DNA from 2 places in the Alteromonas sp. Mac1 genome. Region 2 is predicted to be linked to the other one. Evidence: predicted binding sites of a transcription regulator. Region 2 holds the regulator's gene; the other holds the start of a gene.

Region 1 (3,423 bases), 1.6 Mb from region 2:
CTTATTTGAAAAACACCGCTCAGCATGTGTTGGTGGATTGGTATCATGAAGGGCTTAATGCGTTCGAGAAAACCTGCCCTACCGGCTCAGGTGTGTTTGACGACGTAAAAACCTTGTTGATTGGTGCGTGTTTGCATCCTCACGATCTCCATACTCGTGATGAACTTATCAACTTAAGTACCACGTTAAATAGTCAGTTAGTGGCACAGTTGGAAGCCGGCCGTGACCGTTTATTAGAACTTAATGCCTCTGGTGAAGGCCGCGTTGAGCAGTTGCTTGAAGACATCATATTGCTTGATAACTCGCAAGATTTGTCCCGTTTTATGGGTCGTTTGTTTGATGCTATTGGTGTTCAGCAAGAAGAAAAAGGCAGCGATTGCTTCATTCTTATGCCAACAGAATCTATGGTTAGCCAATTACCGGGGCTTGACCCTGAAGGCATGACCGTAACCTATAAGCGCCGAGTTGCTACAACCCTAGAAAATGTACAGTTTTTAAGTTGGGATCACCCTCTTGTGCATACCGCTATCGATTTAGTGCTTAGTGATGTGCATGGTAAAAGCAGCATTGGCTTTATTGCTGACCCTGACTTGCCCAAAGGCGCTTACTGGTTAGAGGCTTTGTTTGTGCTAGATGCCAACGCCCCAAAAGCCCTCCAGCTTGGCCGCTTCTTACCTCAAACGCCACTGCGTATTTGTTTAGATGCACAAGGTAACCAAGTAGATTTAACCTTCGAGATAAAGCGTAAAGTAAACCGCAAAATTTCGCATCAGTTAATAAAAGCGCTTCAACAGCCGCTTACCTTAGCAATTGAAAACAGCCGTAAACTGGCGCATCAACAAGCGAATCAAAAGCTACACGATGCACTGCAAGACATGCATAAAACCCTAAACAGTGAAATCCAGCGTTTAGTCGATTTGCAGAAGCGTAACCCGTCAGTACGTGACAGTGAAATCGAGTTTATTGAAAATCAAATGAACGCATTGGACAAAGTAATACAAGGCGCTGATGTGCAATTTGATGCCCTTCGTTTAGTGGTGAATAACCCTTAATGGCTAATCCAGCGTTTGTTTATAACCCGCCCGTACAGCCCTATTTAACCATTCTCTACCAAGATGATGACATCTTGGTAGCGAATAAGCCCAGCGGCCTGTTAAGTGTGCCAGGTAAAGCAGAAGAACATAAAGACTCGCTCATTAGCAGAGTTAATACTGTGTTTCCTACGGCGACGGTAGTCCATAGGCTCGATATGGCAACGTCGGGTATTATGGTGATGGCGCTTAACAAAGAAAGCCATCGACATATTTCAAAGCAATTTGAATTACGTCAAACCAAGAAACGTTATTTCGCTCGGGTTTTCGGTAACGTGAAAAACAGTGAGGGAGAAGTAAATTTACCCCTAATTTGTGATTGGCCTAATCGCCCTAAGCAAATGGTGGATTATGCGCGAGGCAAAAAAGCTCTCACCCATTATGAAGTGGTAGACGTTATACCAAAAGTATCACCTCAACCCGTTAATTCAGCCGCTAGCTCTTATACTAGCCCCAGCACTAGCACTACGAGTGAGCTAAGCGAAACGTTAGTGGCCTTGTACCCCGTTACTGGGCGCTCCCACCAACTACGTGTTCACATGCTTGAGTTAGGTCACCCTATCTTAGGTGATAGGTTGTATGCTCATGCTGAAGCGCTGAGTATGGCCGAACGTTTGCAGTTGCATGCAGAAAGCTTGAGCTTTGCGCATCCTGCCTCGGAAGACTGGTTAACCTTTCAAACGCCTATCCCGTTTACTGCTTATGCCCATTACTCCCCCGCCCCACTATCTATAGATTGAGACTTTGGGGCGCTTCTTAGCTACCTGCTTCAGCTTTTATCATTTAAGCGGTTAATTAACCAAATGCTAAAAAATACTATTGGTTCGAACTGAAGTTTTCAAAGCTTTAGCCGATAATAAAACTGTTGAATGCTTTATTGGTACGCCATGTTACGTTTATTTCGCTTTCTCGTGGTGGGTTGCAGCTTTAGCCTTATGTTTTTGATGGGATATTTTGCGCCTGGTGCGCAAGCCCAAAGCTTGTATGAGGATATTACCCACGCTTTTTTACCCGATGACATTACCTATGTAATGGCTGGGGAAATCCGCGTGCCTATTTTTGAGAGCCCATCAGCATTACCCATCTCTCGCGGAGCGGCCATTATATTAGCTGATGCCTCACCCACCGGACTTTCTATTGGGGACGCGCGTCACTTAGCCAGCTTACTGAATGAAAAAGGTTGGCATGCTGTGGTTAGCCCAGTTTCATTCACGCTAGAAGAAGACCCTGACCTTCCCGTCGATGAAGCCATTCACCCGAAAAGTGACAGTCGACTTCAGCGACAAAGTTACGTATCGTCCAGTCAGCATTTAACCATCTTAATCAATGCGCTTAATACGCACCTTGAAAGTCATCAAGGGTTTAGAATGAACATTGCTTATGGTATGCAGGCTGCACAATTGCTGGATTTAGGTTCTAAAGGCATTATTCCCTCACCAGACACTTTAGTCGCCATCACCCCCTTTTGGCCGAATGCCGACATAAATCGCGGTGTACCTGAATTTATTGCTGGAACAGAATTCCCGGTATTAGATTTATCTATTAACGACACCAATACATGGGCATCGCAAACAGAAACGAAACGAAAACAACTTGCCATCACCTCACTCAAACTCCACTACAGACAACAGTCACTCTCAACCCAAAATTCAACCTTTGGTCTAATGGACAATGAGAATAGCGCTAAAATTCAGTTGATTGCTGGCAGCGTTCTTGGATGGACTCAACATTTAGGCTGGTAATTAGAATCTAAACCAACTAGTCTAATTTACAGCTTAAAACAGTAATCTATCTCATGTGCCTTGTGTTTCACAAGGTATCACTGATTGTTCTGAACTATAATTCATTTTAATCTTTAATAACGGCGGCTGTGTGTCTATGACTGTTCAAACATTCGTAAACAAAAAGGCCAAGCAGCTGTGTTTTTATCTGAGGTCATTTTGGCAAGGAGAGCTTCCGGTCGAGGAGATCGAACTATTCTTTTGGGATAGTATGGAAGAATGGGGCCAGATAGAGTACACATTTACCCAACCTTACACCTATAAGGAACGGGTCTTTTGGCATTTGCTCCATCAAGTCCATTTTTGGCAAGAAGATAAGTTACGTTCAGATAAATATCTCGTCGATGAGTTAATGAACTGTGTATTGTTCTTAGAAGGAAAAGGGCACTGCCCCATCGATTGTGTTGGTATCCGTCCCTAACGACTTTCTTTATTCCTTAATTTATCAGTGATTCAACCCTTTATCGCTCGTTTTCATTGAAACTCAAGCGTGATCATGGCTCAATACGAAACGATCACGCTTTGGCCATGGAACGCAATTGTTAGACTCT
Region 2 (3,423 bases):
GTTCAAGGATCTCCCCAGCTTCAACTAGAAAGTCCTGTAATATATCCTCGTCAACATCAAACGCCATGCGCCCGCTCCCCTAAAAACCTAAGCTAGACAAAAGATCATCTACGTCATCTTGGCCAGATACCACATCATCGCGTTGGTCTGCATCAATAATTGGACCTTCGGCTTCGACACCATCAATCTTGTTAACTTTTTCGACTTTCGCTTCCGATGGCTTGTCTTGCTCTGACTGTTCGGGTTCACCGAACATCGTCAGCATATTAACTAAGCTATCTTCCACTTCTTTTACGAGTTCAATCACTCTGCGAATAACTTGACCGGTAAGATCTTGATAACCTTGTGCCATTAACACTTCGGTAAGCAATGATGTAAGCTTAGACGATTGTTTCGATCCGTCTTCTAGCAATTCGTCTAAATCTGCGCATAAAACTTTGAATTCACCCAACTCAAGTTGACGATTCATCAGTTTTTTCCACTCCGGCATAATTTTTTCGATGCGCGTGGAAAGCACTTCCGCAATTGGCATGCACTCTTCAACAGCATCCATGGTGGTATTGGCCGCTTTTTCCGTCTCTTCGATAACGTACATCAGTCGCGTTTGCGCATCAGGAATGTCATCAACGGTTAAATTTTTAATACGTTCATCGATTTGGAAGTTATTTAACGAATCATGAAGTTGACGCGTTAATTTACCAACTTCAGCAAAGAGCTCAATGGACTCTTTCATCGAAACGGCTTCTAAGACGGCGTTCGCAGATGCGTTATCGCCCTCTTCAAGATACGCTACCAATTTTTTGGCTTCTTCGAGCGTTATAGAGACACTTTCATTTGTCGACATCCAGTAAACCTCATTTCTCTGGTGAGCGTCTGGATCAACCTAAACGTTCGAAGATTTTGTCTAATTTCTCTTTCAACGTAGCGGCAGTGAAAGGTTTAACAACATAACCGTTCACACCAGCTTGCGCTGCGGCAACGATTTGTTCTTTCTTCGCTTCTGCTGTCACCATAAGAACCGGTAGGTGTTTCAACTTATCGTCGGCACGTATAGCGCGTAATAAGTCGATACCTTGCATACCTGGCATATTCCAATCTGTTACAACAAAGTCAAAATCACCTTGTTGTAGCATAGGCAGCGCGGTGTTACCGTCGTCCGCTTCCTGGATATTGGCAAAACCCAAATCTTTTAACAGGTTCTTTATGATACGTCTCATGGTAGAAAAATCGTCAACCACGAGAATTTTCATACTTTTATCCAAAATAGCCTCCAATGAGGGGTTAATTGTTATTAATTTCTATTCTTCGTCAACTTGCCACGATTTCATTCGTGATTTGAGTTTTAACATGGCCTGACTATGAATTTGACTCACTCGCGATTCACTAACATCAAGAACTTCACCAATTTCTCTAAGGTTCAGTTCTTCATCATAGTATAAAGAAAGTACAATCGCTTCCCGTTCGGGTAATGTAGTAATAGCATGTGCTAGCGCTTTTTGGAAAGCCCCTTGCATCAAATCTTCTAACGGTGCATCGCTGCCTCGGTTTTTTTCTGTAGAAATAACATCTTCAGAAACACCTAGGTCTTCAATACCCACCAATTTTCCAGCATTCACTTCGTTAAGCATTTGATGATAATCTTGCATGCTGACATTCATTTTAGCTGCAATATCAACATCTCGCGCGTCTCGGCCTGTTTCACCTTCAACTTGAGAGATAGCTTCGGTGATTGCCCTTCCATTTTTATGAACAGAACGAGGTGTCCAATCACCTTTTCTTATTTCATCAAGCATGGCGCCGCGAATACGAATACCTGCAAAGGTTTCGAAACTTGCACCTTTGGAACCGTCAAAATTTCGTGCAGCTTCTAGCAGTCCAATCATACCTGACTGGATTAAATCATCGACAAGAACACTGGCTGGTAATCTCGCCATTAAGTGGTGTGCTATTCGCTTCACCAGCGAAGCGTGACGCTCAACTAATTGTGACTTGTCCGTTTGCTGTTGATAAGCGGCTGCTTTGCTATTCAACGCTGACTTCCTACTGCTTTATCTGCTACTAGTTGTTCAATAAAAAATTCTAAATGGCCACCTGGTTGCGCAGGAATAGGCCATGATGCTGCTTTGGTTGCTAGCTGGCTAATCGCCACTGCTGCCGGAGAACTCGGGTAAGCATCTACAATTGACGTTTGTTTACGTACTGCTTTGCGTATGTTCTCGTCAAAAGGAACTGTTGCAACCAATTCTAGCGCAACATCCAAGAATCGCCCTGTTACTTTAGATAATTTGCTGAAAAGCTCCTGACCTTCTCTAACATCGCGGACCATGTTGGCGACCACTTTGAAGCGAAAGACACCGTGCTCTCGGTTAAGAATTTTAATTAGCGCGTAGGCATCAGTGAGTGAAGTGGGCTCATCGCACACTACCACCATAATATCTTGAGAGGCTTTGGAGAAACTTAGCACCATATCGGAAATACCCGCTGCGGTATCTACAATAAGCACATCAATGGGCGAGCGCAATTCGCTAAAAGCTCTAATGAGCCCTGCATGCTGCGTTGGTGATAGCTCTGCCATTGATTGAGAACCCGATGTGGCTGGTGCTATTTTTATACCGTGAGGGCCCGTAACGAGTACATCGTCCAAGGTACACTCACCAGATAAAACGTGTGAGAGGTTTTTCTCTACGCGCAATCCTAGCATTACATCCACATTGGCCAGACCTAAGTCTGCATCCAATACCATTACTCGCTTTCCCTGCTTTGCCATAGCAATAGCTGTGTTTAGCGTAATATTTGTCTTACCAACGCCACCTTTACCTCCGGTGACGGCGATAACTTTGATTAATCGTGATTGCTTCATTTTTCGTAAGCTACTCGCTTGATCATCAATCATACTGCTCGTGCTGTTTTAACCACATTGTTACTAGTAGTATGATTCAAACCGTACTTTTTATAAAGCTTTGCAGCAGCAGATACTAAAGATTTTGCTTCTGCAATCTTAATGTCTTCAGGAACTTTCTGTCCATCTGTTACATAACTGACAGGTAACTGGTACTCCACCGCAGCGCTAAGCACTTCGCCTAGAGAGTAGCACTCATCAAGCTTTGTAAAGATACAACCGCTAAGTTCCACCCCTTCGTACGCATCTATAATACGTTGCAACGCAGCATATTGGGTATTCGCTTGCGCTACTAGGTATTTTTTCACTGGCTGCATTTGGCCGTTATCAAATTGATTTATCTGTTTAATTAATCGACTATCTCGCTGACTAAAGCCTGCCGTATCAATTAACACTAGTCTCTTATGGCGTAATTGAAACAATAAATCTGATAATTCTTCACTACTTTGTGCTTTACGGACCGTGCAACCAATAATTTTTCCATATGTGGCTAATTGCTCAAACGCTGCAATACGGTAAGTATC

The links. The regulator FliA, encoded in region 2, starts transcription of late flagellar genes. The targets are predictions, from matches to a motif close to CTAAAGNTNNNNNNNNNNNNGCCGATA.
Region 1: a site for FliA is predicted at 1,921-1,947, ahead of AV939_RS03220 (DUF3530 family protein). Genes of this name have one in related genera too.

Annotation. Positions count from the first base shown of each region.
Region 1 is NZ_CP013932.1:743,424-746,846, reverse strand. It holds gene rapA (RNA polymerase-associated protein RapA) at 1-1,052, shown strand, start outside; gene AV939_RS03225 (pseudouridine synthase) at 1,052-1,831, shown strand; gene AV939_RS03220 (DUF3530 family protein) at 1,979-2,833, shown strand; gene AV939_RS03215 (hypothetical protein) at 2,970-3,293, shown strand; gene AV939_RS03210 (AmpG family muropeptide MFS transporter) at 3,412-3,423, shown strand, end outside.
Region 2 is NZ_CP013932.1:2,325,055-2,328,477, forward strand. It holds gene AV939_RS09895 (chemotaxis protein CheA) at 1-67, opposite strand, end outside; gene AV939_RS09900 (protein phosphatase CheZ) at 80-844, opposite strand; gene cheY (chemotaxis response regulator CheY) at 879-1,262, opposite strand; gene AV939_RS09910 (RNA polymerase sigma factor FliA) at 1,299-2,030, opposite strand; gene AV939_RS09915 (MinD/ParA family protein) at 2,027-2,893, opposite strand; gene flhF (flagellar biosynthesis protein FlhF) at 2,890-3,423, opposite strand, start outside.